Regions from separate parts of the Paenibacillus sp. FSL K6-0108 genome, predicted to be linked through region 2. Evidence: a T-box and tRNA genes for the amino acid it is inferred to sense, from the RefSeq annotation. Region 2 holds a T-box; the other holds one or more tRNA genes.
What was found. The T-box of region 2 lies ahead of MHB49_RS27585 (valine--tRNA ligase). A T-box ahead of a tRNA ligase gene usually reads a tRNA of that ligase, here a tRNA-Val.
Positions count from the first base shown of each region.

Region 1 (15,962 bases), 770 kb from region 2:
GTTTTCTATTTACGAGCGTAAAAAAAGAGCCACTTTAAATATGGCCCTTATCTAAAGTATTAATATTTTTCTTTTTCTAGAAAACGAACTTAAACAATACGAAGATCACTGCAAGTATCCCAGCGAGAATTAGCCAGTTGCTGATTTCCCACCAAATGCTTTTTCCTCCGGCTAAAAGCTGTTGTTCATTTTCTTCATGGCGCTGTTTGTGTGTATGTGTTTCGGAAGCATGGGGCGGCTTGCTGAAGTCCATCATATACATTCCCCTTTCAAGCAACTTTAATCTTATTGTTCCAGTATAACCCATAATTGAGTGAGAATTTGATTATTCTTTAAAAAGTATTATTGAATAGACAATTCTTCTTCTGTGACCCATTTATGATTCTTCACCGGATCTCCGCCTGTGGTCGGGGTGTAATCAACCATATATACCGTCGTTTGCTCAGCGGAGTCAATCGTTGCCTTAGCCCCTTTCATTCCTGGCATGTGGTCAGCGTTCAGCACAACCTCTGCTCCTGCTGCATATGGTTGATCCGTATGGTCCTGAATTTCCTCTTGGATGACCCACTTATGATTTTTCACAGTATCTCCTCCTGTGGTTGGTGTATACGAGACTGTATACGCTGTTGTCTCATAGGCTCCCACAATGGTCGCTTCTGCACCCTTCATTCCAGCCATATGGTCCGTACTCATCACGGCCTGGCTGCCCAAAGGATATGTTGGATTTTTCTTTTCCTGAAGCCCTTCCGGTAATTCTCCCGAATCCGAGTGGTGCATCTCTCCTGTGCTCGCTGTATGACTGTTACTACTGCTATTATCCTGCCCAGCATTTTTGCCACATCCACTTAACATCAGACTGCTCGTGATCACCGTAGTCAGCAATATCATTGCATACTTTTTCATGAGTTGCACTCCTTTGAACTTTCGTTTTCTACTCTTATAATATACCCCATATGGGTATATTTCAATCGTGCTTAATTTCTTATCTACTATTGGATATCGCTGAAGAAATAAAAACATATCAAAAAACCTCCGATTCCTCGGAGGCCTTCAGTATGTTGGACATTATTTTAGATACGTGCGTCAGACTTCAAAAGGAAGTCCAAACCAAAGCATTCAATCGCCCCAGCTCAAAGATTAGGCTATTTCCACGGTAACATTGACGTTTCCTTTAATACCTTTGGAATATGGGCAGTAATCATGTGCAAGTTTGACAAACTTTTGTGCTGTCTCCTCATCCAGACCCTCAATTTTAACTTCAAGTTCCACTTCCAGCTTCACACCATTATCCGTAGGGTCCGTCACAAGCATAACTGTAGCCGATACTGTGCTTCTCTCAATTTCGACGTTGTGTTTCTTCAACTGAAACTCCAGCGCTGAATTAAAACAAGCACTGTAGCCTGCTGCAAACAATTGCTCGGGATTCGTAGCTGTTGTTACTTTACCTCCCAGTTCAGGTGGGGCAGCGACATCGAGCATAAATACGTTATCCGGCGATTGCACAATTCCTTGACGTCCACCTGTATTAATAACTGTAGTTTCATATAATGTTTTCATGAGTATTGTCTCCTCTGTATGTTTAGATTTTATTTAGTAAAGATGATATCTCTTTTTGTTTTGCTAACAATTAGATTGTACACAATTTAATTGTGTTTGTAAATCATTATTATAAAATTAAAAAGCAACCACTCCCTCTTGTGATACAAGGAAATGGTCGCTCTAGATTAATAAATGTCTATTACTGATCAAAAAGTTCAATCTACCTAAAATAGTTTAGCTTTACATTTTCTTCTCAAAACCCTCCATCGGTGCTAGCGAATTCTGGTAGTCAGTCCCTTCCTGACTATCGGTAGTAAAGTGCATAACCTCCCGAAACGAACCTTCCAGATAAGTCTGCATTGCCAAAGGGATACGCAATTCGTCCATATCAGACGGAGAAATTTGGTAACGAATGCTACCAAGGTCACCTGCTTTTACCTTCTGTACCCATTTCGGATCGCGAATCAATTCCCGTCCGAGTGCAGCCAAAGTTGCCCCGGCGTTGATAACTTCTTCTGCGTCTTCCGGCCGCTCAATCGATCCAATACCGATCAGAGGTTTTTTGTGATCCAAAACCCGAACGAATTTAGTTAAGATCGGCTCCTTGTCATCGGGTTGGTTTAAAGAGGTTCGTTTGTAACTTCCCATCGACAGATGAATGTAATCAACCCGCGTGTCTGTCAGAGCCTGGGCAAAAGCCAAGGAGTCTTCGAGCTGGATGCCCGGCATATGAATTTCTTCGGGTGAAATCCGATAACCGAGGATAAAGGGTTTATCTGCATGGGCATCGATAACCGATGCAACCTCCTGAATGACTGCCAGCGGAAATCGCATACGATTTTCAAAACTGCCACCCCACTGATCGGACCGTTGATTGGAATTGACGGAGAAAAATTGCTGCAACAGATACGTATTGGCCCCGTGAAGCTCTACTCCGTCAAAACCAGCTTGTATGGCCCGCAAGGTTGCCCTGCCGAAGTCCTTAATAATGCTTTCGATTTCCTCAGGTGTTAATTCACGCGGCGTCTCCGAGCCGATTGGATGTGCGGCAGCGATTGCACTCGCACTGGTGGGTTGAACACCTCTTAGCGTTTTGGAGTTCGTTTTGCGTCCTGCATGAAAGATTTGCACAATGGCTTTCGTTCCGTCTTTCTGAATGGCCCTTGCAATTTTGGACAGTCCTTTGATTGTAGAATCACTTGCGATGGATAGCTCACCTTCGAAGCCTTTTCCCCCTTCAGTTACGTATGCAACACCCGTAATGATCATACCAGGGCCACCAGCCCGTTCGGCATAATAATCGACTTCATCATTGGTAATTGAACCATCAAAGAAACTGGACATCGTTGTCATCGGCGCCATAACCACTCTATTTTTTAGCGTAAAACCATTCGCAAATGTATAAGGCTGCAAGAAATTACGATTACTATTTCCCATATATATTCTCTCCCTTTTTTATTAGGCTTGTTCGCCCTTGTCTCTGTTTCATGAGTTATTGTATAGTAGGGTGAAAAAAGAGTATAGTATGCACTTAAAAGGTAGATACTATCTAAAAGGAGAGTGTAATATGGAAACTGCTGAGGAAGTAAACGTTAAACCATTTTCACATGCTATGTCATTGATCGGCGGAAAATGGAAAATGCATATCTTGTTTTGGTTATGGAAAAAGGAAACATTGCGATATGGAGAATTGAAAAGAGCCTTGGGAGGCATTACGCATAAAATGTTAAGCTCTCAGCTGAAAGAATTAGAGGCCGACCAATTGATTATCCGTACAGAGTACCCACAATTACCGCCAAAAGTAGAATACTGTTTGTCTGGTGAAGGATTAACGCTGATGCCTGTGCTGGAGATTCTCTGCGATTGGGGTAAACAGAATCTCGCTGATTTGCAGAAGAGTTAGTGAACGTAGTGCAGCGAAGGATCTGGTGTATTCCTTTTAATTTTTTTGTCCCTCAATTGTCCCCAAAGACTTTCATAATGCCTTGTTCTAATAAACAAAAGAAAAAAGCCCTTGCTGCGCAAGGACTTTTACGTATGATCTGTAGTGGGCTCGAACCACTGACCCCTACCCTGTCAAGATAGTGCTCTCCCAGCTGAGCTAACAGATCATGATATCTAATTGTTTTCCAATCAAGTAACAGTATCATACCAAGTAACCGCGTACATTGTCAATCGTTATATTGGTAATATTTTATTCGAATTGGTGCACAATAAAGGAAAGATTACCAATTACCATTTTGATGACGAGGTGAATTCCATATGAAGAACATGAAAGAACGTAAGCTGCGTTTATTTATAACAGCCAAAAACGTAGCCTGTTTGATTGCGCTTGCCGCATTAATATACATTGCTGTTGGTTGCAGTTTGGAACGGGATGAGCATACGGTACAATTCCAACAATTAAACGAACCCAATGAGGTTAATGATGACCTGCCCGTTTGGCTGGATGTATACTCCAAGTCTGTCGTGCATGACGTTTACTCCCCACATGGCAATATTGAAGTCTTACCCTGAGAAACATTATGTATAGTTCACTCGTCTTCGTCCCACTTTTTGGAATACGCCTTCTTGGTCACATAGTACAACAAAGCAATCATTCCGGCCGACATCAAAAGTGTGATTGTCATCACTCCCGCCATACCCATGGTTCGCACCTCCTCTCCCAGTATGTTCCAGACTTAACTATACAGGAAAAGCATTTTTTTGTATAATTCACTCTGATAGCGTAGAGCAGAAAGAAGGAATGGACTTGGCAGCTGAGATTAGTTATGTAACGACTGAACAACAATTACAGGAAGCATTGAATATCCGCAATCATGTGTTTGTCATCGAGCAGCAGGTTCCTGCTGACATTGAGATTGATCAATATGATGTTATTAGTCCTGATGTACATCATGTATTGTTGCGTACTGATGGACAGGCTGTAGCCACAGGGCGTCTGATCTATTACACCAAGGATACTGCCAAAATGCAGCGTATTGCTGTACTCCAATCTCATCGTTCGTTCGGGTACGGGCGTGTGCTTTTGTTAGCCATGGAAGAACGGGCACGTGAATTGGGATTGGCCTACTCTGTTTTGGACGCACAGTGCCAAGCACAGAAGTTCTATGAGAAGCTCGGGTATGAAGTGATTTCGGAAGAGCCTTTTTATGATGCAGACATTCTGCATGTTCGTATGCAAAAGAGCCTCTAGGCAACCCTGTGCGTGCGATATAAGCCACGTTGTGCATATGTTTTTTATAATCCGGACAGGCTAAAGAGGTAACCAGATTCCTATTTGGTCAGATAAGGAGAGTGTGACATCATGGATCAAACGACACGCGAAAGCTTCACAGCAGTACAAAAAAATGGTGACGGCGATCTGACGGCGTTCCAAACTTCGTCTGGACGTGTGCTGGATTACCAACAAGCATTGGCAGAAGTAAAAGCAGGCGCCATTGCAGGTGTTAACGTCTTTAAGGGCAGAGATGGCGAAATGTACATTCGCGGTGACGCAGACGGCGACCCAACCAATAACCTTGATCAACTTCCTATCTTCTAATAGATGCATTCTGCCTGACAAGGCGCCAATCCGGCAATCCGGGTTGGCGTTTTTTACGTTTTAATATTCGGTAAAATACTTCACGGCATCGCCAGCAGGCTGGCTTTTGCGAATGGGCTGTGGTTCCTGCTCCCATGCTTGCAGAATGAGTATGCCTTCCAATGTAGACTTGTTCTCCCACACAATATGCTGCCTGCGCTCAAGCTCCAGCAGTGACTCATGAATGAACGCCTTGCTTCTCCCCGTTTTGTTCTCCAACTCATCCATTCGTGGCATTCGCCGACGCTGCCCCGCATAGTTAACAATAATACGCAAAATTTTCCGTTCAAAATCATTCAGCATATTTCTTCCTTCCCATCCTTATGGAGTACAGGACGCCATGCCAGAATACCTTGTTCCAGAAATGTTCGGGGTGCTCCCTCTTTCCCTGCGGATGCTCTAATCTTCCCTTCCCTTACGCTGTTGATTCGAATCTGCCGCTGTGTAATATGCCCTGCACGATCCATGTAGACGAGCTCCACCATCTGACCAATATATTTCCCTAGCATAATCATCCCTCCAATAAGAACATGTGTTTGTTTTATTATTATATGCGAACATAAGTTCTTTATTCAACAACTAAAAAAAGGATTTTTTTGAAATAAAAAAACCAGACTTAATCCCTTTTATAGGGAAGTCTGGTTCCTATCCTTTTTGCTGCGCCGTTCAGGCTCAATTCAACCGTTCAGTTTCTAATTGATGGTTATAACTGCTCTTAACGTCGATCCGATTCTATGAATTGTACTTTTTTTAGCTGCTGGGTAGACGGATTAAAATCAACATTCACAAATACAGCAAATTGTTTACCGTCTTTATTACGTACCCATAGCTTAAACTGTTCACGGGATTGGTCTGCGGTTAACGAGGTGCGGCCAATGTGTTTGTAATCCAAAATGTCCACGTTGTACTTGGTTTGCGTTTCTTTCACTGCAATGATTCCCCACTTCGCATAATCCGGAATCGCAGTTGCTGAACTGGTTGATAGTCCACTTAAACTTAGTATCACCGTCATCAGGGCTACGATGAGCATTCTCATATCCTTCACTCCTCAGGGCATTGTTTACGTTAGCCTGCCCTGTAGAAGATTATTTTACACCAGTAGACGAAGGATAAACGTAATCGGTTGCTGGAGCGATTGAACCGTACTGATCGCCATCCTATACCGTTCGATGGGTGAATTGAAGCTTATCCCCCAGTCACCCTCCAATAAAAGATTTCGCGGGGCTGGATTTTCCGGCTTTTCCAAACCGTACTTTTCTGCAAGCTCATCTTTTCGTTGTTGATCCACCTCACTCGGATAATCTGCATATGCTGCCGTAACATCACTGCATCCAAAAACGACAAGCAGCAGGACACCCCATCCCACCATAATCCAACTTTTGCGCACTCTCAGTATCTCCTTCATTAGTTCAGATAATGACACCCATACTTAACTTCATTCGTCCTGATTGTACATAAATAACACGGCATTGGAAATAACAATTGGAGACTCAATTACATACGCCTTAAGCCTCATTTGCAAAATTATGGGTTTAGCGTATCCGATAATCGTGTAATAGGCCATGACAGCATCACTTCATTATTCTGAGCAATCATTTCGAGGAGGTTATACCCGAATGTTCAAACGTATGGATGAAATCGCAATTGAAATCCCCAATGTCGAGAAACCGGACCCGAATGCAGCGGCAGCGATACAAGAGCTACTGGGTGGTAAATTCGGAGAGATGTCAACGTTGAACAATTACCTCTATCAATCGTTTAATTTTCGCTCCAAAGAAAAATTGAAACCCTTCTACGATCTGGTGATGAGTATCACCGCCGAAGAATTGGGTCATGTGGAGCTTGTGTCTCACGGCATTAACAAATGCCTCAGGGGTTCCACTGAGTACAAGGAGCCTGACGATACACCGCTTGGTTCCGTGAAAGATGCACGCCTGTCCTATCATTTCCTCGCTGGTGCACAGGGAGCCATGCCTTTCGACTCCATGGGCAATCCATGGACAGGCGCCAATGTCTTCAACAGTGGAAATCTGGTCGAAGATCTGCTGCATAACTTTTTTCTTGAATGCGGAGCACGCACTCATAAGATGAAAGTTTATGAAATGACCGATCACCCTGCAGCCCGGGCAGTTGTCGGCTATTTGCTGGTGCGCGGCGGCGTGCATGTGGTCGCTTATGCCAAAGCGCTTGAAATCGCAACCGGAGTGAATGTAACCAAATTGGTGCCGATTCCATCCCTGAGCAACAAATCCTTTAACGAGGCGTGGAAATACGAAGAAAAAGGCCTGCACACCAAGCTGTATACCTATAGTGATAAAGACTTTACTGCGATCAGTCAGATCTGGAAAGGGACACACCCTGAAGATGGACAACCGTTGGAAGTCATTCAAGGTGTACCTGAAGGGTACCCGATTCCCGAAGCTCCCGCGGTGGAAGAAGAATTCGCCCCAGGCATTTCGCAGGAAGACTTCCAGGAAATTGCACGTCGTCTGAAGATGGCGGGGAATATTGCGGACTGATCTTTCAGAATTGCATTAATAACCCAAAAAGATCCCAAGGCAAATCCATTATAGGATTCCTTGGGATCTGCTATTTTAATTCATATTTTCTCAACAATATTTCTCTCATTCCTCAGTGGCCCATTGTTTAAAACAGATCAGTATTTCCTCTAAATTCCCCGCACCTCCTGCCCCATGAAATACTCCATCTTCCACTTTACAGTAATACCAATTCTGTTCATCTTTCTCGATTTCTTTTAAATCAAAACACTTATATTCTAACTTCGTTTCAACTAAGTTGATCTCAACATACCAACCCGGATTATCAACCGTTTCGATCTTCACACCATAGCTATGCTCCCAATCTCCGTTACAGTTTTGCTTATACCAAGTCTGAAGCCATTTTAGTGTGTCCAATGTATCCACCTCTTTTTTTGAAACATTATTTTGTAAAGAAAGCACACCACATAAGCTCAGGAACAATATCTCTCAACTGTTCATTACTTAACTCACTTAGTTTACGCACGGCATCAAAATCATGCTTGTCGCGGGGAAGCCATTCCCTAACATCCATACCCATCTCCTCTTTCATCCAACAATAACATCCTGCATTCTTACTCCTATTCCCCCACTGGCTCTATGTCTTCTATTCTCACTTCAATCTCATCCTGAGTATCCGTCGTAGACATGGCATCTCGCATACGAATGGTCCATGTTCCCGTACCCTGATCAAAAGCGACATTTTCAATCACGGGAATAAGTACTTGCTCTCCATCAGATGAGTACAATCCAGCCCGAACGGCATCCGCCTCACTCATATGAGCACCATCCGGGGTGGCTGAGCAAGATACAACAATTGTTTCCGCTCTGGCTTGTCCGGGGTAAGGCTGGTTTTCGGGGCTGCCATCCGTCCAGATTTCAACGTAAGAGCCGACGTGTGGATCAGTTGCATTGGAGAACCATTTGGCCGGATAATACCGATCCGCTCCCCCATTGGCACTGAAATTTTTATATTTAGGGTTAACAACAAGTATGGAATCCTCCTTGCGGTCAACCACATAACCAACGAAGCCTTCTGCTTTTTGTGCATTCGCTTGGACATCTGTCTCACATTCGTTTTGCCCAGTAACCGTACAACCTGTAAGACATAATATCAAGATCGAGAATGAACCAAACAGCATTCGAAGATTCCACATATGTAACGCCCCCCCTATTTACTTCTTCACTCTCTTTTTGACGTTGTCTTCAGGGTGATTGTTGCATGCATAGTACGTTTAACATCATTGTAAAATCAACAGAGTCAACTTCATTTATTTCTCTTGTACCAGTACCTTCCCCATATAATCGATGTCACACATAACAAAATTGCACAATAACCCCAGGTAAAAAATAAAGCCAGTCCCAGGCCGATGTTGGCTCCAATATAATCTCCACGTAACTCCGTATATAATGCATAACCCAATGGTAAGCTACCCACCATAAAAAGTCCGATGAACCACCCGCCCCAACGTTTGAACACAGACCCCCCTCTATCTTTGGGATTCTTTTGCAAGCCTTGAGCCAGCATAAACAGCAATAAAATCAATACCAGCCAAGTGATGAAAATATAGAACATAGCGATAGTCTCCTCTCTTCACTTTCTTCTATTTTTGTACGCCTGTTTGTCTATTGTACTACCACCCCGCTTTCGATAAACTGATCAAATTCAAACTAAATTGATAATTGTTATCATTATCCAATAAGTAACCATATGCGGGAGGAACAAAAACGATGAAAGCAACACGCAAGTTCGGTACCCTTATACTCATGATTACCCTGATTGGTGCGCTGTTATCAGCCTGTGGAAGCAAAACTGAGCCATCGACCGCTGAAATAGAATCAGGTGAATCTACCTCCTCAACTCAAGCGCAGTCCGAACAAAGTGAAACTAAGAGTTATACCGACTCCCTGGGTCACACGATAGAGATTCCAGTCAACGCGAAACGTATTATTTTCACAGGCAGTGATACCGCCAACATTCACAACATGATATGAAAAAGTACAAAAAGACGCCTTCATCTTACTCAGCACCATGAGTAGACGAAGGCGTTACTTTTTTCATTCCTACACGACTTTCTTATATTTCGTTCACAAACATTCGGTTACGTTCAGGCACCGAACTGTGCATAATGCAGACGGCTGTATACACCACCTGCTTGAAGCAACTCCTCATGTCTGCCCTGCTCCGTAATTCCCTGCTCGGCAACAACAATAATGCGATCCGCATTTTTGATGGTGGCCAATCGGTGAGCAATAACCAACGTAGTCCGTCCTTCAGACAATTCAGCAAGGGATTGCTGAATCGCTGCTTCTGTCTCGGTATCCAGTGCAGATGTTGCTTCGTCCAAAATGAGAATCGGTGGATTCTTCAGGAACATTCGTGCAATGGACAAGCGCTGTTTCTGTCCACCAGACAGCTTCACGCCGCGTTCACCAATTAACGTATCCAAGCCTTCCGGCATGGAATTGATCAGTGTTTCCATCTGGGCACGGCGAGCGGCCATCCAGATGTCCTCTTCGGTTGCATCCAGCTTGCCGTATGCAATATTCTCACGAATGGTTCCATCGAACAGGAACACATCCTGTTGAACAATTCCGATCTGGCTGCGCAATGAATCCAGCGTCATGTTCTGAATCTCCTGACCATCAATCGTGATGCGACCTTCCAGCACATCATAGAAACGAGGCAGCAGACTGCACAACGTAGTTTTCCCTGCACCCGATGGTCCAACCAGGGCCACCGTTTCACCAGCCTGGATATTCAGATCAATTCCTTTGAGAACAGGCTCCTGATCCGAATAGCCAAACGTCACTTGTTCATAACGGATATCGCCACGCAAGTGGGATACCTTAACGGCACCCGAACGATCTTTCACATCCGGCTCCATATCGAGCAATTCCGTATAACGTTTGAAACCCGCAATCCCTTTAGGATACGTCTCAATGACGGAGTTGATCTTCTGGATCGGCGTGAGGAACACATTGGACAACATAATAAATGCAATAAATTGACCGTAGCTCATACTGCCGTTAATGACAAACCATGTGCCGCATACCAGTACAAAGAGGGAAACCAGCTTCATCAACATATAGCTAATGGATGAGTTCCAGGCCATAATTTTGTACGCGATCAGTTTGGTCTGACGGAAACGGCTGTTGTTTACAGCAAATTGAGCTTTTTCATGCTCTTCATTGGCAAAAGCCTGAACAACGCGAATACCACTTACATTGTTTTCTACACGTGCGTTGAAATCTGCTATATCCCCGAACATTCGACTGAATGCCTTGGACATTTTGCTGCCAAAATACAGCGATAGATAAATAATGAGCGGCACAATGATAAATGTTAACACCGCCAGATTTCCGTTAATGCTCATCATGATGCTGAATGCACCGACCAAAGTCATGACCGCAATAAATACATCCTCCGGACCATGATGGGCAATTTCGCCGATATCCATCAGGTCATTGGTCATACGAGAGACCAGATGCCCGGTTTTCGTATTGTCAAAGAAACGGAACGATAGCTTCTGTACATGATTAAAAAGAGCTTTACGCATATCGGTCTCAATGTTAATCCCCAACTTGTGTCCCCAGTATGTAACAACAAAGTTAAGGAACGAGTTTAACAGATAGATCGCGAGCAGCGCGAGACATGCCCATAATATCCAGTCCCAGCGTCCCCCAGGCAAGAGGTCATCCACGACTCTATTGACTGCCAGCGGGAAGGCCAGTTCCAGCAGAGCTACGAAAATGGCGCAGCTAAAGTCCAGAATGAACAGCTTTTTGTAAGGCCTGTAGTAGGCAAAGAAACGGCGAAGCATGGGATGAAGCCCCTCCTTATAACAACCATTCAACATGATTGCTTTCTATTTCGTTTTACTCATGAGATACAGGAAATATGGGGCACCAATAATAGCAACCAGAATACCTGCCGGAATCTCCGAAGGCTGCAAAATGACACGTCCCAGTGTATCTGCAACAAGCACAAGCAATGATCCGACCAGTGCGGATGCAGGCAAAAGGAACTGATGTTTTGGCCCCACGAGACGACGTGCCAGATGTGGACCGATCAGACCCACAAAACCAATGCCTCCACTGACGGATACGCATGATCCGGCCAGTCCCACCGCAGCAGCGAGCAGGATCAGTCTTTCACGCTCCACCGGCGCGCCGAGACCGCTGGCTGTTTGATCACCGAGATTCAGTACATTGAGCACACGTGCTTTATATACAACAAGCGGCACAAGAACAATGAGAAACGGCAGCAACGCCGTTACGAATTTCCAGTTGGAGCCCCAGATGCTACCTGCCATCCAGGTCGCCACAAATTGATATTTCTCCGGACTGAGCCGAAGTGTAAGCACGATCATGGCCGAGCTGATTCCTGCCGCTACCCCAATCCCTGTAAGCAGCATACGCGTAGGCATGAGTCCTTCTCCCTTTTTATAGGAGAGCACATATATTAGAAATGCCGCAAACGTTGCCCCAATCAGGGCCAGAATCGGAAGCAAGAATACCGGAGCCGCCGTCGTTGTCGGGAAGAAGGAAACAAACAACATAACAACCAGCCCGGCTCCGGCGTTAATGCCGAGAATACCTGGATCAGCCAGAGGATTTCGGGATACCCCCTGCAGAATACAACCGGATAGGGCAAGTCCCGCACCGACCAGAACCGAAATGACGATACGTGGCAAACGGAATTCAAACAGGATCAGTTCCTGCTTAGCCGTCCCGCCACCAAAAAGGGTACGCATCACTTCAAGTGGAGAAAGCCGAGTGAACCCTGTATTCATACTGATAATAAAAGCCGTAATAATCAACGCACCAAGCACAATCATGACAATGGTGCTTTTAGTTCTCTTCTTGCGTTCTGCTCCAACCAAAGTTGAGGATTCCATCGTTACAGAGCCCTCCTTTCTTTACGCGCCAGATAGAGGAAGAAAGGTACCCCGATTAGAGCAACCAGAGCGCCAATTGGCGTCTCGTATGGCGGGTTAATCATACGTGCAGCCAAATCCGCAAATACAAGCAGAAGACTGCCCATTACTGCGGAGCATGGAATAATCCAGCGATAATCGACCCCAACCAATTTACGTGTGAGGTGGGGAATGATCAGTCCTACAAAACCAACAGCACCAACCACGGATACGGCTGTACCTGCCAGGATCAGTACAACAATCAGACCAATCAACTTAATCAATCCAGTACGTTGCCCCAGTCCAACGGCGATGTCTTCTCCCAAGCTAAGCAGCGTAATGGAACGGGAGATAAGAAGCCCTGCAATAAGTGCAGCCAAAACCCAAGGGAACATGACTTCCAGCTGGGACCACTTCGTTCCGGCTACACCGCCAGCTGTCCAGAAGGCAAGATCTTGTCCAATTTTGAAATACAGCGCAATTCCTTCACTCAGCGCGGCCAACATCGCAGATACTGCCGCCCCTGCAAGAACAAGCCGAAGAGGTGTAAGTCCGGATTTGGACGCTGCACCGAAACCATAGACCAGCAGGACCCCAAGTCCTGCTCCCAGGAAGGAGTACATAATGATATACATATATGATATGCCCGGGAAAAAGGCAAAGCAGATAGCTAGCGCAAATCCTGCGCCGGCATTCAGTCCGAGCAAACCGGAATCTGCCAGCGGGTTACGGGTCATGCCCTGCATAATGGCACCGGCTACTGCGAAGCAGGCACCGACCATCGCTCCGCCAAGAATACGCGGTAACCGAATCTCCCATATGATCTGATGCGGAGTCAGTTCAGGATTAAAGTTAAAAATGGCCTCCCATACAACGCCCAACTTGATATCTGCGGCCCCAAACGAAATGGACAATGCCATACCGAGCGCGAGCAGCAGAATCCCCCCGGTCAGGATTAATGTGGCAGCCCAGGGACGAGTGTGTATTTTGGCTGTCGGTGATTCTGTAGGTTGACTTGCCGATGAAACTTTCGAACTCATATGCCCCCACCCTTGTTATGAGTGGTGTAGACAGATCCTATGTACATAACAATCACCTCTCTATTCATTCCAAAGCTTATAATGATATTGATTATCATTCCCATAAATCATTGTATGTCAACTAACGTTCTCTGGCAATGGACAAATGGGACAAGTTTATTGCATAAAGGAATTTTTGTACTAAAAAAGCTGCATGGAGTATAAGAACTCCATACAGCACCTTGGTCTTTATTATGAATTAATGACTAGGTACAGCCATCAATGCTGCCAGTACATCAGGCACATCGGTAATGATTCCCCGTACACCCATGTCGATCAGCTTCTGCATTTCAGCAGGATCATTCACTGTAAACGGATGTGTTGCTATTCCCTGAGCCAGTGCAGCAGCAACTTCTTCTTGTGTTACAGCCAGCTTGTACGGATGCAGAGCGGAGGCTTCCAGTTTGGCAGCATAATCATATGGACGGTACAGCTTTTCCATATATAGAAGTGCTGTGCGAATTTCGGGGGCAAGACGTTTGCACCTCACTAACGAGGCATGATTGAAGCTGGATAGAATCACCTGTTGTTCTATACCCCAATCCCGAATCGCTTGGATCAACTTTTCTTCCATTCCCTTATAGCTAACAATACCATTTTTCAATTCCAAGTTAAGTAGGATGTCTTTCCCTCGAACCAGATCGAATAATTCATCCAAAGATGGAATGCGTTCACCAGCAAAATCAGTATGGAACCAAGCTCCTGCGTCCAGAGTACGCAATTCTTCAAACGATTTATCCTTGACCCAGCCTTCTGCTCCGGCAGTGCGGGTTAACGTCTCATCATGGATCAGTACCAGTCTACCATCACTAGACAGCTGGACATCTGTTTCAATGCCTGTCGCTCCAAGCTGCAAACTACGTTCAAACGCAACCATTGTATTCTCGGGACATACGGCAGATGCTCCCCTATGGGCGATATTTTCAATTCTTTTCATTCCAGCGCCTCCTGACGTTCATCATGGACTCTATGATTCTCACTATACACACAGTTTGTCATACCTGTATTAACAGAACGTTTAATTGAATACTCTGTCCGTGTATAGGCAACATCTTGGAAGGCTGGGGATTCACTCATTTTGTGAACTCATCTGTAAAGCAAACATAATATAGTATCAGTCATAGACAACTGCACTCCGCTGTAAGGAGGTCGCCCATTGAAACCCCTAACGACAAAGAAAACCGTATCTTCCAAATCATCCTCCAAAAAAGTCCCTTTGACCCGCATTTCCGTGAAAAACAGGCCGGGCCGACCCGGCAGTAGATCCAGAACTTCTCCCGGATCACGACAACACATGATACGGGCGTCTGTTCGAGGGTTAGCTGTGCCTGACAAAACGAGCAATCAATCCTCTGTTTCTGAAATACAACACGGTCTGGATCAATTGGCCTTTATCGCGGCTATTCTGGCTCTTATTGCTGCGGCAATCGGGCTGTATATTGCCTGGAAAACACTCAGTTTGCCTGGTGGTGGTGGTGCGGAGGTAACCGTTTGACCTCCGTATCACCTCTGTCTCTTTTATTGAGGCAGAGTTTTTTTACAGACAGAAAAAAACCGTTCCCCTGAGACGTCGACCGTACCGACGTCTCTTTGGAAAGGCCATTTCTTTAACGGGCATTGCCCCGGCAATGATATCATGCCCCGGAATGGCTGATCGAAATTACACTATGAATGTACGAGAAATGATAACGAGCAGGATGAACAATACCAGAATTGCGCCAGTTGATGTCCATGCTCCACCGCCAAAGCCGCCGTATCCGTAACCGTATCCTGTGCCTTTGATTTCGCTCATGAGTGACACTCCCTTCTATTAAGAAAGTACACTATAGACTATGCCCGGGGAGGGAACTTGCTTGGGCGCATCGGAAAGTTTTCCGCTGGAGCGGGTAGTTATTTATCATGAAGCTGTGACCACTTCTGGGTCAACTGTACCGGAATATAGGATGACATCCGGTTCAACAGTTCCGCCGGATCAGATTCCAGACTCCATAGACTGAGATGTGAAGTATTGGAGAATCCTTCATGCACGCTGTGCTCAACCATTTTCATCAACGGCTCATAATATCCGTTCACATTTAACAAACCGACGGGTTTACGATGAATGCCGATTTGTGCCCAGCAAAGAACCTCGAATAATTCCTCAAATGTCCCCATGCCACCAGGAAGAGCTACAAAGCCATCGGATAACTGGGCCATCGTTGCCTTGCGTTCATGCATCGTCCCCACTTCAATCAACTGCGTAAGACCACCATGTACGACTTCTCCACGAAATAAGCCAGTCGGCATGACACCAATTACTTCTCCA
Region 1 is NZ_CP150288.1:5,281,801-5,297,762, forward strand. It holds gene MHB49_RS24005 (hypothetical protein) at 77-256, opposite strand; gene MHB49_RS24010 (YdhK family protein) at 343-903, opposite strand; gene MHB49_RS24015 (organic hydroperoxide resistance protein) at 1,138-1,557, opposite strand; gene MHB49_RS24020 (NADH-dependent flavin oxidoreductase) at 1,780-2,976, opposite strand; gene MHB49_RS24025 (winged helix-turn-helix transcriptional regulator) at 3,107-3,442, shown strand; tRNA gene MHB49_RS24030 (tRNA-Val) at 3,578-3,650, opposite strand; gene MHB49_RS24035 (hypothetical protein) at 3,802-4,056, shown strand; gene MHB49_RS24040 (GNAT family N-acetyltransferase) at 4,292-4,735, shown strand; gene MHB49_RS24045 (DUF3892 domain-containing protein) at 4,847-5,083, shown strand; gene MHB49_RS24050 (hypothetical protein) at 5,144-5,425, opposite strand; gene MHB49_RS24055 (hypothetical protein) at 5,419-5,631, opposite strand; gene MHB49_RS24060 (DUF3889 domain-containing protein) at 5,838-6,158, opposite strand; gene MHB49_RS24065 (hypothetical protein) at 6,213-6,509, opposite strand; gene MHB49_RS24070 (manganese catalase family protein) at 6,739-7,641, shown strand; gene MHB49_RS24075 (immunity 53 family protein) at 7,747-8,037, opposite strand; gene MHB49_RS24080 (DUF5071 domain-containing protein) at 8,063-8,212, opposite strand; gene MHB49_RS24085 (DUF3221 domain-containing protein) at 8,241-8,816, opposite strand; gene MHB49_RS24090 (hypothetical protein) at 8,927-9,235, opposite strand; gene MHB49_RS24095 (hypothetical protein) at 9,391-9,654, shown strand; gene MHB49_RS24100 (ABC transporter ATP-binding protein) at 9,768-11,483, opposite strand; gene MHB49_RS24105 (iron ABC transporter permease) at 11,529-12,560, opposite strand; gene MHB49_RS24110 (FecCD family ABC transporter permease) at 12,563-13,618, opposite strand; gene MHB49_RS24115 (glycerophosphodiester phosphodiesterase) at 13,857-14,594, opposite strand; gene MHB49_RS24120 (hypothetical protein) at 14,814-15,152, shown strand; gene MHB49_RS24125 (YjcZ family sporulation protein) at 15,318-15,449, opposite strand; gene MHB49_RS24130 (TIGR00730 family Rossman fold protein) at 15,548-15,962, opposite strand, start outside.
Region 1: it encodes a tRNA-Val, which carries the amino acid that the T-box ahead of MHB49_RS27585 (valine--tRNA ligase) is inferred to sense. The anticodon was not compared.

Region 2 (15,962 bases):
AGGTGACGAATGCAACGGGTACACTTGTTTTCATGATGGGTGTTGCCAAAATTGGATATATTAGCGAACAGTTGATACGTCACGGACGCCCGGCCCAAACACCAGTCGCATTGGTTCGTTGGGGTACGAGAGCCGAGCAGGATACGATTACAGGCACGCTTGAAGATATCGAAGCCAAAGTCATCGCTGCGAACTTTCAACCCCCCGCTGTCATTGTGGTTGGTGAGGTAGTAAACCAGCGTGAACAGTTGAAATGGGCAGAAGCCTTACCGCTGTTTGGCAAACGAATCCTGGTGACGCGGGCACGCAGTCAGGCTAGTGAATTGGTGAATCGCATTGAGGAACTTGGCGGTGAGCCTTATGAATTTCCGGTAATCGAGACTGTGATGCCTTCAGGGGAGTCGGCACTTGAAAGTGTCAAACAGGCCTATGGTGTGTTAGATACATTTGACTGGATATTTTTCACAAGTGTAAACGGAGTGGAGTTTTTCTTCCGTCATTTGGAGCAGCAGGGGAAAGATATTCGATCCATTCATCAAGCGAGAGTGGCGGCGGTAGGGCCTTCCACTGGGGAAGCTTTGCGTAAGTATGGTATCGTAGCCGAGGTCATTCAAGGGCCATTTCAGGCAGAAGGCATGCTTGAAGCTTTTGAAAGTGAACTAAAGGAAGGTCAGAGGGTTCTGTTACCGCATGGAGACCTTGCGCGCTCCTGGCTGCCTGAACAGTTGAGAGAACGGGGACTTTTGGTCACCGAGGCCATTATATATGACACCATTTTGGCTGGCGAGGATGACGACGAACTGCTGAAGCTGCTTGAAGAGGGCGGCATTCATGCGATGACCTTCACGAGTTCATCTACCGTAACCAATTTCATGAACATTCTGAAACGTATGGGATTGCAGGACCCCTTGTCTTTATTGAAAAATGTTGAGGTTGCGTGTATCGGGCCTGTTACTGCGAAGACGGCGGAAGCAGCAGGCTTGAAGGTCACCATGATGGCTGAAGAAGCAACCATTGAGAGTCTGATTTCTGTGTTGTCCGAGTGGAAACGAAAGCCTGCGACAGAAGCTGTATTTCCCCGTTAAACATAAATTGAACCGCAATCGATAGATGAAGCGTGCTGAATTCGATACGATACCGGCGCGCTTCGCTTTTTGCTCCACATTACTATTCAGGGAGGTTTTACACGAATGAGTTTTCCAATTGTACGGCATCGCCGTTTACGTCAGTCCACAGGTATTCGCAATATGGTGAGAGAGACCCATTTGACTGTGGATGACTTTATCCAACCCATCTATGTCACTTATGGTGAAAATGTAAAATCCGAGATCAAATCCATGCCGGGTGTATTCCGCTTCTCGCTGGATCGTCTGCAGGAAGAAGTAAAGGAGATTGCGGATCTGGGTATTCCGGCTGTGCTCTTATTCGGCATTCCCGAAACCAAAGATAGTGTTGGATCGTCTGGATTCGCAGAAGATGGCATTGTACAGGAAGCAACCAAGCTGATTAAGTCCTGGTACCCTAATCTGTTGGTCGTTGCGGATACCTGTCTATGCGAATTCACCGATCACGGTCATTGTGGCATGGTGCACACCGTTGAAGTGGACGGTCACATTTGTGGAGATGTTCTTAATGACGAATCGCTGGATCTGCTCGTGAAAACAGCGGTATCCCAGGCCAAAGCTGGAGCGGACATCATTGCACCATCCAATATGATGGATGGATTTGTCCAAGCGATCCGTGCCGGACTGGATGAGAATGGCTTTAGCCATATTCCGATCATGTCCTACTCCGTAAAATATGCGTCGGCGTTCTATGGTCCATTCCGTGAAGCAGCGGATTCCACGCCACAATTCGGAGATCGCAAGTCGTATCAGATGGACCCGGCGAACGCTCGTGAAGCATTGCGTGAAGCCGAAACCGATGTGCTGGAAGGAGCGGACATGTTGATGGTGAAACCTTCACTGTCCTATCTTGATGTTATGCGTACGATTAAGGATCAATTTGATCTTCCACTGGTAGCTTACAACGTAAGTGGTGAGTATGCCATGGTGAAGGCAGCGGCGATTCAAGGCTGGATTGATGAGAAGAAAGTGGCCATGGAAATTCTGCTGAGCATGAAACGTGCGGGTGCTGATATGATTATTACCTACTACGGAAAAGACGCCTCACGCTGGTTGGCCGAGAAATAATAGCTTGCTTCCATAACAGCCAGGATGAGATTAACGTTTATCAAAAATATATAAAGGTCCCTTCCAATAAGGTTTGGAGGGGCCTCATCACTAAGGAGGATGTTCATGACTGCACAACAAGGAACTCGTCGCAATGATGAGCGCTCACGCAGCGCATTTGAAGAAGCAAAGCAGTACATACCTGGGGGAGTGAACAGCCCGGTTAGGGCGTTCAAATCGGTGGGGCTTACCCCGATCTATGCAGAGCGTGGAGAAGGCTCCAAAATCTATGATATTGACGGCAATGCTTTTATTGATTATGTCGGATCCTGGGGTCCGCTCATTATGGGACATGCGCATCCTGACGTGGTAGAAGCTTTGCGGGAGACAGCTCTTAAAGGAACAAGTTTTGGTGCGCCAACGCTGCTGGAGACAGAGATGGCTAAACTGGTCTGTGAGCGTGTGCCTTCGATCGATATTGTACGAATGGTGAATTCCGGTACGGAAGCAACCATGAGTGCGATTCGGCTGGCACGTGGCGTAACAGGACGCAGTAAAATTTTGAAATTTGAAGGGTCATACCACGGGCATGCTGACAGCCTACTAATCAAAGCGGGATCTGGTGTGGCAACACTAGGCCTGCCTGACAGCCCTGGTGTTCCAGAAGGTGTAGCCCTTAATACGATTACAGTTCCATACAATGACCTGGAATCGGTGAAGCTTGCTTTTGAACGTTATGGGGAAGAACTGGCAGCCGTCATTGTGGAACCTGTTGCAGGAAATATGGGCGTTGTTCCGCCCGTTCCGGGTTTCCTTGAAGGCTTGCGCAGTTTGACGTCTCAATACGGCAGTCTGCTCATTTTTGACGAAGTCATGACCGGTTTCCGTGTAGGTTTAAACTGTGCACAGGGGCGATTTGGTGTCACACCTGACCTGACTTGTTTGGGTAAAGTCATCGGTGGAGGGCTTCCGGTAGGCGCTTATGGCGGCAGACGTGATCTGATGGAACAGATAGCTCCGACAGGACCGATCTATCAGGCTGGTACGCTGAGCGGTAATCCGCTTGCTATGGCAGCAGGATACACCACGCTCAAATTGTTGACACCGGAGGTCTATGATCGTCTGGAGGCGCTGTCCGCACGCTTGCAGGCCGGGTTTGAAAAGAATGCAGCAGAGACAGGTGTAGCCATAACAATTAACCGTGTTGGTTCGATGGTTTGTCCATTTTTCAGTGCTGTTCCGGTTACGAATTATGATATTGCTAAAGAAAGCAATCTGGATCAATTCCGCCGTTATTTTGCGGCCATGATTGATCAGGGTGTAAGTGTTGCACCTTCCCAATACGAAGGCATGTTTGTCTCTGGTGTGCATACGGAGCAGGATATTGACGATACAATCGAGGCGAATCGTATGGCTCTTCAATCATTATGACCATTAAAAGTTGGAAACGCCGTGGGGAATGGCTTGAGCTGATGCCAGGCAAAGCGGTGACAGGCAGTTCAGACAGGCAAACGGCTGCAGAGCAATGGCTCTTGTCTGAACTTCGTTTACCAGAGAAAATGTTGCGCCAGCTAAAGACGAATCAGGGCATACAACTGGCAGGGGACCGGCTTCGGCTGGCCCTTTTTGCGTCTCAGCCGATTGATGTTGAACCGCGTTGGGCGGAAATCGATGTCCTGTATGAGGATGACTTCTGTCTGGTCGTGCATAAACCGGCCGGAATGAAGCTTCATCCCGATGGGAGCCGTAAGGATCAATCGATTACCCTGGATCATGCGGTTGCCTCCTACTACGAAATGAATGGGATTCAGGCAAATGTACGTCATGTTCACCGTCTGGATGAGGACACGACTGGGCCTGTATTATATGCCAAAAATGCTTTTGCCCTCACCAAACTGGATGAAGGGATGCGACGTAAAGATATTGGACGCCATTACGTCGCCATAGCTGATGGTCAGATATCCACGGAGTTGAATACAATTGATGCTCCAATTGGGAAGGACAGACATCACAAGCAACGCAGGCGTGTATCTGAAGGTGGGCAGGAAGCTGTAACCCATGTGGAGATTGTGGAGGTGTGGGATAGGTCTACCCTTATCCGGCTAACACTGGATACAGGACGTACGCACCAGATTCGGGTACATTTAAGTTATGTAGGCCATCCCCTAGTTGGAGATGAGTTATATGGAGGCAGAAGGGATTCTATTGGTCGGCAGGCGCTTCATGGGGAGACACTGAGTTTTAGTCATCCGCTCACAGGGGCACGAATTGAGGTGGCTGACCCTTGGCCGCCGGATTTCGAACAACTGGCAGGGCGGGAAAGCAAGGACCAATAAACTGGGAAGGTTTGCATAAAAGGTGGCATGCTCTTCTCATTCAAGGCATATAGATGGGGTAACGAAGGATTTGGACCATGGATCAGTCCCATGAGAAGGATCATGGTGAACATATGCCGAAAGGAGGACGCCACCTTTGTTGAATCAACCTTATGGTTTACGGTTCGATATTTATGAGCGCGTTCATTTGTCAGAGGGAGTCCCTGCAATTGAGGAGCTGGAGGAAATTGAGTTATATCCCCGCATTCAGGTGATAGGTCAGGATGATCATGCAACATTGCGAGGCCATCTTTTGTTAACAGGTGCGTATCGGGGAGAGAACGAAATCTCGGAGGAACTCAAACATTTTATCCCGGTGGAGATCACGGTACCCCTGAACCGGGTAAGATCGCTTGAGGATATTTCCATTGAGATCGAGAATTTTGATGTCGATTTATTATCCAACCGAAGTCTGAACATTACAGGCGTATTGTCGCTTCGGGGTATAGAGGGATTTCCGGTGGAGGAACCGCAGGCTTGGTCAGCGGATGAGTTTACCGTTGTACACTCACCCGACCCTCGGCAGGGCGACCGTTACGTTGAAACAGAGCAGACAGCCAGCTCTCCCAATGTATTTGCTCAGGAATATCTGCTCCAACGGAGCGAAGAGGAGTTACAGCGGGAGCATCTATTTCAGGCTTCTCCCGAACAGTTTCAATCCTGGCAGCAAGGGGATGGGAATGCAGAGCAAAGCCAAATATTAGCTGAAAACGAAGAGTCCTCGTCCTTGAGGGACCAGGAGGATGAAGCGCAAGCGAATGAGTTGTCCGATTCCCCTTCTCCAGTTTCGTCTTTTTTGGCGGAGACAGCCGACAGGTTGGCTTCTTACCCTGAGTCTGAGTCTTTGCTTCCTCTGGCTGAAGAGTCGTCTGTTTGGTCCGAGCCTTCTGTCGAGACCTTACATACGAACTTAAGGAATTCGGATCATGCCGATTCAAAGCTGGACGCACAGCCTTCAGATGAACCGGCAGCACCGGAAGTATGGCATTTTGAATCTGCCCGATCGGAACCAAAGCTGGAGGATCAGGCGTTAGCAGATGCCCAGACAAGTTCGCAGTCAGAGAACTGGCAGGATGTATTTGCAGCATCGGAACCGGAAGTTTCGAAAGAAGACATCCCTCCACTTGAATCATCGGACACGAATGAGTCTGCCGAAAATGAAGCTTTTATCCCTGAACCTGTGGCAGAGACGGAAGACAAGCCGGAGCTCAAGGTTGCTTTTGGCAGTAAGAAAGAGTCTGCACCCAAACAGCAAGAGGGCGTGGGCATCTCCTCCTTGTTATCATCGGGCAGAGTGACACGAGAGGCGGAAACAGAACGGGAGCAAGAGGCGCTTGCCGGAGTCCCACAGGAAGAAACATTCCAACCTGATGATGTAGAGTGGAAGAATCTGTTTCTCGGCACCATTGTAGATCAGACCCCGTTCCGCAAGGTGAAATTATGTATTGTACAACGTGAAGAGACTTTGGATACCATTGCAGATCGATATCAGTTAAGTACCAGAGAGCTCCAGTTATATAACCGGTTATCGGAACAGGTTGTGGAAGAAGGGCAGATCCTATATATCCCTTAATCTGTACGAAGCTTCAATGTCCATTTCGACCCGTGATCCCTTGAGGATGGCGGGTTTTTGCTTTGTTCGCCCACAACATGCATTGCAGCGCGCTTTTTCCGCTGTTGTCAGGTTGACTATCGGGCACGGGCAGGGTATGATGTGTTTAGGTTTTTTGAAGAACAACGTGGAACGGGAGTAGTAGACAGTATGACCTTTCAGAGAGCGGGATTGTAGCGCTGGGAAATTCCGTAGGAACCAACTGATCGAAGTCGCCCGGGAGTTGCCTGTTTGAATACAAGGGATGAGTAAGCTTTATTGTCATTCATACCTGAGGTAGGATGGGCCGGTCGCAGCCGTTATCTGCTTGAAGTGTCACGTAAGTACAGAAGGGGCAGTCTGTCTTTCTATCTGCGTGAAACAAAGGTGGTACCGCGAAAGCTAACCTTTCGTCCTTTGATGGATGAAAGGTTTTTTTGTTTTTTGGCGATGATGAATAAGTAACGGAGGAATGACACATGTCTGAACAAAAAAATTCAGCTGCAACAGAAATGCCAACCACATATGATCCGAAAGCTGCGGAACAAAAATGGTATTCCACTTGGATGGAAAATGGATATTTCAAGGCGGGTCAGCGTAAAGATGCTGAACCTTATACGATTGTAATCCCACCTCCAAATGTAACCGGAATGCTTCATATCGGGCATGCGCTCGATTTCACACTGCAGGATATTCTGATTCGTACCAAGCGGATGCAGGGCTATGATGCACTGTGGCTGCCGGGCTCCGACCATGCAGGTATTGCTACCCAAACCAAAGTGGAGCAAAAATTGCGTGAAGAAGGCCAGACTCGTTATGATTTGGGACGCGAAAAGTTCTTGGAGAAGGTCTGGGACTGGAAAGAACAATATGCAACAACCATTCGTCAGCAATGGGGCAAAATGGGATTATCGCTCGACTACTCTCGTGAACGTTTTACACTGGACGAAGGCCTGTCCCAGGCTGTACGTAAAGTGTTTGTTCAATTGTATGAAAAAGGCCTCATCTACCGAGGCAAACGAATTATTAACTGGGACCCGGTGAACCGGACTGCACTGTCCGACATTGAGGTTGAATATAAAGAAGTTCAGGGTCATTTGTACCATCTTCGCTACCCACTCAAAGACGGAAGTGGTTATGTTACAGTAGCGACAACTCGCCCAGAGACGATGCTGGGAGATACAGCAGTTGCTGTTCATCCGAAGGATGAGCGTTACGCAGACATGATTGGCAAGGTGCTTGTTCTGCCTATTATCGGCCGTGAGATTCCGGTTATTGCAGATGAGTATGTAGATAAAGATTTCGGAAGTGGGGCCGTGAAAATTACGCCTGCTCATGATCCGAATGACTTCGAAGTGGGTCTCCGCCATGATCTGCCACAGATTACGGTGATGGATGAGACGGGTACGATGAATGCCGAAGCAGGCAAATATCAGGGACTGGATCGCAGCGACTGCCGCAAGCAAATTGTTGCAGACCTGAAAGAACTGGGCGTATTGATCAACATCGAGGATCATACGCATCAGGTTGGACACAGCGAACGGACGGGAGCTGTCGTTGAGCCGTATTTATCAACACAGTGGTTTGTTGAGATGAAGCCGCTCGCGGAGAAAGCGATTGAGAAGCAACAAAGCGGTGAAGGAGTTCGTTTTGTTCCGGATCGTTTCGAGAGAACGTATCTGAACTGGATCGAAAATGTTCGTGACTGGTGTATCTCTCGTCAATTGTGGTGGGGTCATCGTATTCCTGCCTGGTATGACGAGGAGACTGGAGAAATTATTGTATCTGCTGAAGATCCGACAACATTGCCAGAATACGCTGGACGCAAGCTGAGACAGGATGAAGACGTTCTGGATACATGGTTCAGCTCCGCATTATGGCCGTTCTCTACATTAGGCTGGCCGGAAGACACGGAAGATCTGAAACGTTATTACCCGACAAGTGTACTCGTAACAGGGTATGACATTATTTATTTCTGGGTGGCGCGCATGATCTTTACCGCTCTGGAGTTCACGGAAGAGGTTCCGTTCAAGGATGTGCTGATGCACGGTCTGGTTCGTGATGCAGACGGACGCAAGATGTCCAAATCGCTAGGTAATGGTGTTGACCCACTGGATGTTATTGAGAAATATGGCGCGGATGCGATGCGTTATATGATTTCGACCAGCAGCACTCCGGGACAGGATCTTCGTTTCCGTTGGGAACGGGTGGAACAGGCTCGTAACTTTGCGAATAAAATCTGGAATGCTTCTCGCTTCGCCCTGATGAATCTGGAAGGGTTCACCTATGAAGAACGTGATATTAGTGGGGACCTCGGAACTGCGGATTACTGGATTTTGCACCGCCTGAACGAAACTTCTCGCGATATTACGCGTCTAATCGAAGCGTATGAATTTGGAGAAACAGGCCGTTTGCTGTATAACTTTATTTGGGATGACCTTTGTGACTGGTATATTGAATTTGCGAAGTTGTCCTTCTATGGGGAAGATCCGGTTGCCAAGAAGAAAACACAATCCGTGCTTGCTTATGTGCTGGATCAGACCATGCGCCTGATTCATCCGTTCATGCCTTACATTTCGGAAGAGATCTGGCAGCATCTGCCGCATGAAGGCGAGACGATCACGTTGGCTTCCTGGCCGGTGTATGACCCTGCACTGGAGAACCCAGAAGCGGTTGCCGAGATGAACCTGCTTATGGACACCATTCGTGCAGTGCGAAACATCCGTGCAGAAGTAAACGTACCCATGAGCAAGAAAATTGAATTGATGGTGAAAGCGAACAACGCAGAGACGTCCAGCATCATTGAACGCAACAGCCATTACATCAAACGTTTCTGTAATACGTCCGAGTTCGACAGCGGCCTGGATCTGAGCTCACCGGATAAAGCTATGACTGCTGTCATTACTGGGGCTGAGCTGTACTTGCCGCTGGCGGGTCTTATTGATATTGATCAGGAAGTGGCTCGTCTGGAGAAAGAGTTGCAGAACCTTGAGGGCGAAGTACTCCGTGTGGAGAAAAAGCTGGCGAACGAAGGCTTTGTTGCCAAGGCTCCTGCCAAGGTTATTGAGGAAGAGCGCGCCAAGCAAGCAGATTATTCCGATAAACGGGATAAGGTGATTGCACGAATCAAGGAACTGAAAGGTTAATATATTCGGGTCGGATGGAGTGTTTATGCGCCATCCGGCCGCTTTTTTCAACCAAACTCAAACCGAAGGTGAATCATATGACGGAACTTAACGGGACAGAAATAGCATCTCCTTTACTTACCTATGACGAGGCAGTGAACTGGATCAATGGTCTTATTCCTTTTGGCATCCGACCTGGATTGGAACGAATAGAGGGATTAATGTCATTGCTGGGCAATCCTCACCAGCGTCTCAAATTTATTCATGTCGCGGGAACGAACGGCAAAGGTTCGACTTGCGCTTTTTTGACGTCAGTGCTTCTTCAGGCGGGATATGATGTTGGAACGTTCACATCGCCGTATATCACCAAATTCACAAACCGTTTTCAGTACAACGGTGAGGATATCCCGGAAGAGATATTGCTCAAACTCTCGAACCGCCTGTATCCCTTGGTTCAAGAGATGGCTTCGACTCCCCTTGGATCACCTACGATGTTTGAGGTATCTACGGCACTCGCCCTTCTGTATTATGCGGAAGAGTGTTACCCGGACATTGTGGTATGGGAGACAGGGCTCGGGGGAAGGATGGACGTAACGAATATTGTTACACCCGTGGTATCGGTCATTACCAATATCGGTATGGACCATACGGATGTACTGGGAGATACGATTGAGGCGATTGCTGGAGAGAAAGCAGGCATTATTAAGGCGGGGGTACCCGTTGTTACCTGTGCCACACAGCCAAGAGCTGTGAAGGTGATCCAGGAGACGGCAGAGCGGCTGCGTTCAACCGTGTATCTGGCGGGAGATCGTTTCTCCTATCATAGACTCGACAGTGATGAGAACGGACAATCTTTTCATTTTACAGGACCGTTCCGTGATCTGGACGTTCGTATTCGCATGCAGGGTGCACATCAATGCGACAATGCAGCGGGCGCACTTATGGCACTGGAGTTGCTTCGCCAATACATGGCATTTATGCTGGATGATGAAGATATTGCACTTGGACTGGAACATGCCTTCTGGGCAGGAAGGTTCGAGAAAGTGGTTGATCAGCCCCGCATTGTTCTGGATGGAGCTCATAATCCGGAGGGGGCTGAATCGCTGGCCAAGAGCATTATCGACGTATATCCTCACAACAAGTTAATTTTGATGATGGGCATGCTGGCGAATAAGCATCATGAAGCGTATTTGCAGCATATACTGCCACTAGTGGATACGCTGATCCTGACCGAGCCAGATTTCCGACGCAAAATGGATGCAGCCGAATTGCTGCAGATCGTCGAACGGGTACGTCCCTCCATTGCGAAACCGGAGCTGGAAATCATCGTCGAGCCCGAATGGGCAAAGGCACTTGATCTATTGAAGTCACGGACGGAAGCGGAGGATCTGGGGGTGGTGTCCGGCACATTGTACCTGATTGCAGATGTGCGGGCAGCCCTTTTGCATCAAACCGATTCTGAAAAAGGTTGGTGAAAGTTTTGTTAAATACATCGGAACACGTTCATTTTATAGGGATTGGCGGATATGGCATGAGTGCCATCGCGAGAGTTATGCTTGAGATGGGATACACCGTTACCGGATCGGATGTTGCTTCACAGGAGTTAACTGAGAAGTTGGCAGCCAAGGGAGCGAAAATATATATCGGACATACGGCAGAGCACGTAAATGGGGCAGATCTGGTAGTCTACTCTACAGCAGCTCCTGCTGATAATGTGGAGCGGGTGGCAGCCGAGCAGCTGAACATCCCGATTCTGCATCGCGCACAGATGCTCGCACGTTTGCTTAATGAGCGCAAGGGTGTGGCTGTAGCCGGGGCTCATGGGAAAACAACCACGTCATCCATGATTGCACTCGTTATGGATAAATGTGATACAGACCCGACATACATCATTGGCGGGGAAATCATGAATGTAGGTACCAACGCCAAGGCAGGCCAAGGCGATTGGGTCGTTGCCGAGGCAGACGAGAGCGACGGCTCATTTTTGCAGTATCACCCTTGGCTTGGTATTGTGACGAATATTGAAGCGGATCATCTGGAGAACTATAACGGTGATTTTGAGGAGCTTAAAAAAGCTTATGTGCAATTCCTGAGTCAGATTCGTCCAGAAGGCACGGCCATTGTGTGTGCTGACGATGAGAATGTTCAAGCCATTTTGCCAGAGCTGAAATCACGGGTGACCACATATGGCATTGATTATGCTGCTGATTATACGGCAACAGATATCGTGCTTGGCGACCGCCGAATTTCCTTTACAATGAGCCATCAGGGCAATGTGCTGGGTACGGTGGAGTTGTCTGTTCCAGGTAAACATAACGTTTATAATGCGATGGCTACAGTCATTACCTGTCTGGAAGCAGGTATTCCATTTGAGAAAATTACGGCTGCCATTATCCAGTTCCATGGGGCGAAACGCAGATTTCAGGTACTGGGCGAGGCGCGTGATATATTGATTATTGATGACTATGCGCATCATCCGACCGAGATTGAAGCTACCATCAGTGCGGCCAAAGCAACGGGGAAACGTATCATTGCGGTATTCCAGCCCCAACGTTATACACGTACGTTCTTCCTGCTGGATGCGTTCAGTCGTGCCTTTGCAGAAGCGGATGAGGTTCTCATTACCGACATCTATTCTCCTGCGGGCGAAAAACAGATTGAAGGTGTTCACTCGGCTAGACTGGTTGAACTCATCGTTCAAAACAGCAATGCTTCTGCGCGTTATCTGCCGACAAAGGAAGAAGTTGTTGCAGATTTGCAGAACCGTCTTCAACCAGGCGATCTTGTGCTCACGATGGGCGCAGGTGATATCTGGAAAGTTGGCGATACACTTGCCAAAGGGTTGAAATAAATACATTCATGAACCGTCTGACTTCATTTCGAAGCAGGCGGTTTTTTTGTTTGAGATGGAATGTTTCAGGTTCTCTCCGCATATAGCTGTTATAAATGGGACAAAGGAGAGGGTACGGGGTGAGCAATGCTAGAATGACGTTTCGCTTTGGGGATAACGAGTCGGACAAGCCTGAAAACAAGGGGATAAACACATCGAGCACATTTGCCGCTTTGAGTGAAGATATTTCGCAAAGTCCAATGCCAACACCAACGCAGTTGAATACAACGCCTTCATGGACACCAGAGGATATTCCCGGTGACTGGGGAGAGACGACGCTAACAGGCTCCACTGTACCTGAACCTTACCAAAGAACGGACAAGGATTCGAAACTTGATGAGCCGGGATACAGTTATAATCAGTTTACTGCATATCCGGGAGATGAGGACGAGAACAGGATAGACGAGCATTATGGTGGTCATGATTGGCTTGCAGAAAGTGCAAACTACTCTTATAAGCGAAATCGTCCCCCGAGGGGGTGGAAAATGATTGGTTCAGTAACGGGTGCGCTTGTAACCGGGGCCCTCTTCGGCATGGTTATTCTTTCTTTTTTTAATCGGGAAGGGGCGGTAGATCCTGGAGGCAAGATTCCCGCGAATCAGGCGGTTTCTGCTGTAACAGGTCAAGAGGGAGTGGCTGGTTCGGAACAACAGCCCGTGGCAACGACTACAGGCGGCAGCTATTATGCACTGCAATATGGTGTATTCAGTTCTCCTGAACGCGCTGAACAGGCGAAGGTGGAACTGTCTCAGGCAGGCATTGCCGCAGGTTCTGATCCGGAGGATGGTAATCGGGTATACGCAGGTATTTCGGCTGACCGTGAGGAGGCCAAGCTGCTCAGCTCAAGGCTTAAGGCCGAAGGTGTGGAACTGTACGTCAAGGAAATCGTCAACCCAGAAGTGAACCCGACAGTATTTGGCGGAAAAGCAGAGGATGTGCAGCATTTCTTTGCGAGCGGATCAGCTCTGGTTGAGCAACTGTCTACCCTTTCGATCCAGCAACTCGGCCAGTCTGTTCCTGAAGCGGTCTCAACCGAAACGATGACCGCACTACAGAACCAACATGAACTCTGGCTGAACAGTTTAAATAGTATTGCACCCGGTCTGGGTACAGACGTACAACCGTATGTATCGGCGATGGAGAAATCAATGAACAGTGCGGTAACCGCACTCGCCGAATACAACAAAAATCCCGCTAATGTGCATATGTGGTCTGTGCAGTCTGATCTGATGGAATATGTATTACAGCAAAAAAAATGGCTTGAAGCGATAAAACAGTAATCCGCCCTTTCCCATAACACAGCCTTGAAATCCCTATCCGGCAAGGAACTGGAAATAGTTCCCCTTGCCGGATTTGTGTTTGTATTGACGTACAAAACCCCGTATAATAATGTGGGTGTCAAAAAATGGCGAGGGAAGATCACCGATGAAAAAAAACTTCGGCATGTTATTGCTGTTTCTGCTGCTCGGCTGGCTGGCCGGTGCGTGGATCGCCAAGGCACTGCAGCCTGTAAAGGCCGTTGCCTTTCTAACAAAAGCCACGACCATTCGTTGGTCTCCGCAGGCTGATCTGGATATTATCAGTTATGATATTTCACTTCAATTTCAAATGAGCCTCCTAAGTCTGATTGGTATTATTGCTGCTGTATGGCTGTATCGCAGGTTATAGGAGAATGACGAATTTTGACGAAGAAACTAAAAAAATGATATCTACTAGCGTGATCCGATAGGATGTCGCCGTAGCATAAGGGGCCGGTTATTTTGGATAGAACACAACAACGTCGCATTATTCTGGCTTCCACTTCGCCACGGCGTAAAGAACTGATCGCATCACTCCATCTAGCTTTTGAAGTAATACCAAGTCACGCCGATGAAGATACACCGCCGGAATGGACTCCTGAACAGACGGTACAGGAACTTGCGATGCGTAAGGCGCTAGCCGTTTATCGCGGACTGGAAGGCCGTGAACAGGATGCTGTTATTGTTGGTAGTGATACTGTTGTCGTTCTGGACGGCGATATTCTCGGTAAACCCGTAGACGAAGCGGACGCTGAACGTATGTTAACCCGTCTACAGGGTCGTGTACACCGTGTTTTCACGGGAGTAGCTTGTATTGATGCAAGTAATGGACAATCAATGGTTCAGTATCGGAAGACTGATGTAACGATGAAGGAATTGTCTGAAGCTACGATTCGTGCGTATGTTCAGACCGGGGAGCCTTCGGACAAGGCAGGATCATATGCCATTCAGGGCATTGGTGCTTCATTGATAGAACGTGTTGAAGGATGTTATTTCAACGTGGTTGGCTTACCGCTGTCCTTGCTTAGCGATATGTTGGATGGATTCGGCATACATGTACTGCCACGTACATGAAATTCTGCAATTGACGATCTGAAAAGAGGGAATATATGGAGTCGCCTCAATATATGATGCGCGACATCCCCCAGGAAGAACGCCCGAGAGAACGCATGATGGAATATGGGGCGGGCGCCTTAAGCCATGCTGAATTGCTGGCGATCTTACTTCGAACAGGTACAAGACAGGAATCCGCAGTGCATATGGCACAGCGGATTCTGACTGAAGCGGGTGGAATTCGCTCGTTGATGGATTTCAGCCTGGAAGAACTGACTTCGATGAAGGGAATCGGCATGGCCAAGGCTGTACAGCTAAAAGCGAGCATAGAGCTTGGTCATCGGATTGCGAAGAGCAGACTTACACAGTCAACTTCAATCCGTACTCCTCGTGATGCTGCCGATATTCTTACCGAACAACTGCGTTACTTGCAGAAGGAACACTTTGTGTGTCTTTTCCTGAATAGCAAAAACCACATTATTGCCCAGGAAACACTCTCCATGGGTAGCCTTAACGCTTCGATAGTACATCCGCGTGAAGTGTTCCGAGCTGCCATCAAATGCAGCAGTGCCTCTATTGTGTGCGCACACAACCATCCCAGTGGTGATCCTACGCCTAGTCCAGAGGACATTCAAATAACCAAAAGACTGATTGAGGCCGGTGCAATTGTTGGCATAGATGTGCTGGATCACATTATTATTGGAGATGGAACGTACGTAAGTTTGAAGGAGAAGGGCCTAGTATAATATAATGGTTGGCGTTGATGTTTTCCTATGAATGTTGACGGCGTTGTCCGTAGAAGATAGGTTCACTTTACAAATGCAAAACAATGCAACACAAAACAAATGCGAATATTAGCTCCGCCATTGTGGTGGGAATGAAAATGAAACGCTCTTGTTTAACAGGGCAGCTATATGAGGCAGAAAAGGAGATTACGTCATGTTTGGTGGTTTTACGAAAGATTTGGGTATTGATTTGGGGACAGCGAATACGCTGGTTTATGTACGTGGAAAAGGAATTGTGGTGCGCGAACCTTCGGTTGTCGCTATACGGACAGATACAAAAAGCATTGAGGCAGTAGGTGAAGCCGCCAAAAAAATGATTGGACGTACACCAGGTAACATTCGTGCCATTCGTCCAATGAAAGATGGCGTTATTGCCGATTTTGATACAACGGCAACGATGATCAAATATTTCATCCGTGAGGCGCAGAAACAACGCTCCATGTTCCAACGTCATCCGAACGTGATGGTATGTGTACCATCTGGGATTACTGCAGTAGAACAACGCGCGGTTGAAGATGCAACCAAACAGGCTGGAGCGCGTGAAGCCTATACGATTGAAGAGCCTTTTGCAGCTGCCATTGGTGCAGATCTGCCTGTATGGGAACCGACAGGTAGTATGGTTGTCGATATTGGTGGCGGTACAACGGAAGTGGCTGTCATCTCTCTTGGTGGTA
Region 2 is NZ_CP150288.1:6,053,263-6,069,224, reverse strand. It holds gene cobA (uroporphyrinogen-III C-methyltransferase) at 1-1,085, shown strand, start outside; gene hemB (porphobilinogen synthase) at 1,191-2,192, shown strand; gene hemL (glutamate-1-semialdehyde 2,1-aminomutase) at 2,298-3,602, shown strand; gene MHB49_RS27595 (RluA family pseudouridine synthase) at 3,599-4,507, shown strand; gene MHB49_RS27590 (LysM peptidoglycan-binding domain-containing protein) at 4,644-6,119, shown strand; T-box leader at 6,278-6,558, shown strand; gene MHB49_RS27585 (valine--tRNA ligase) at 6,617-9,283, shown strand; gene MHB49_RS27580 (bifunctional folylpolyglutamate synthase/dihydrofolate synthase) at 9,361-10,737, shown strand; gene murC (UDP-N-acetylmuramate--L-alanine ligase) at 10,794-12,113, shown strand; gene MHB49_RS27570 (SPOR domain-containing protein) at 12,233-13,432, shown strand; gene MHB49_RS27565 (DUF4321 domain-containing protein) at 13,578-13,820, shown strand; gene MHB49_RS27560 (Maf family protein) at 13,913-14,524, shown strand; gene radC (DNA repair protein RadC) at 14,560-15,249, shown strand; gene MHB49_RS27550 (rod shape-determining protein) at 15,443-15,962, shown strand, end outside.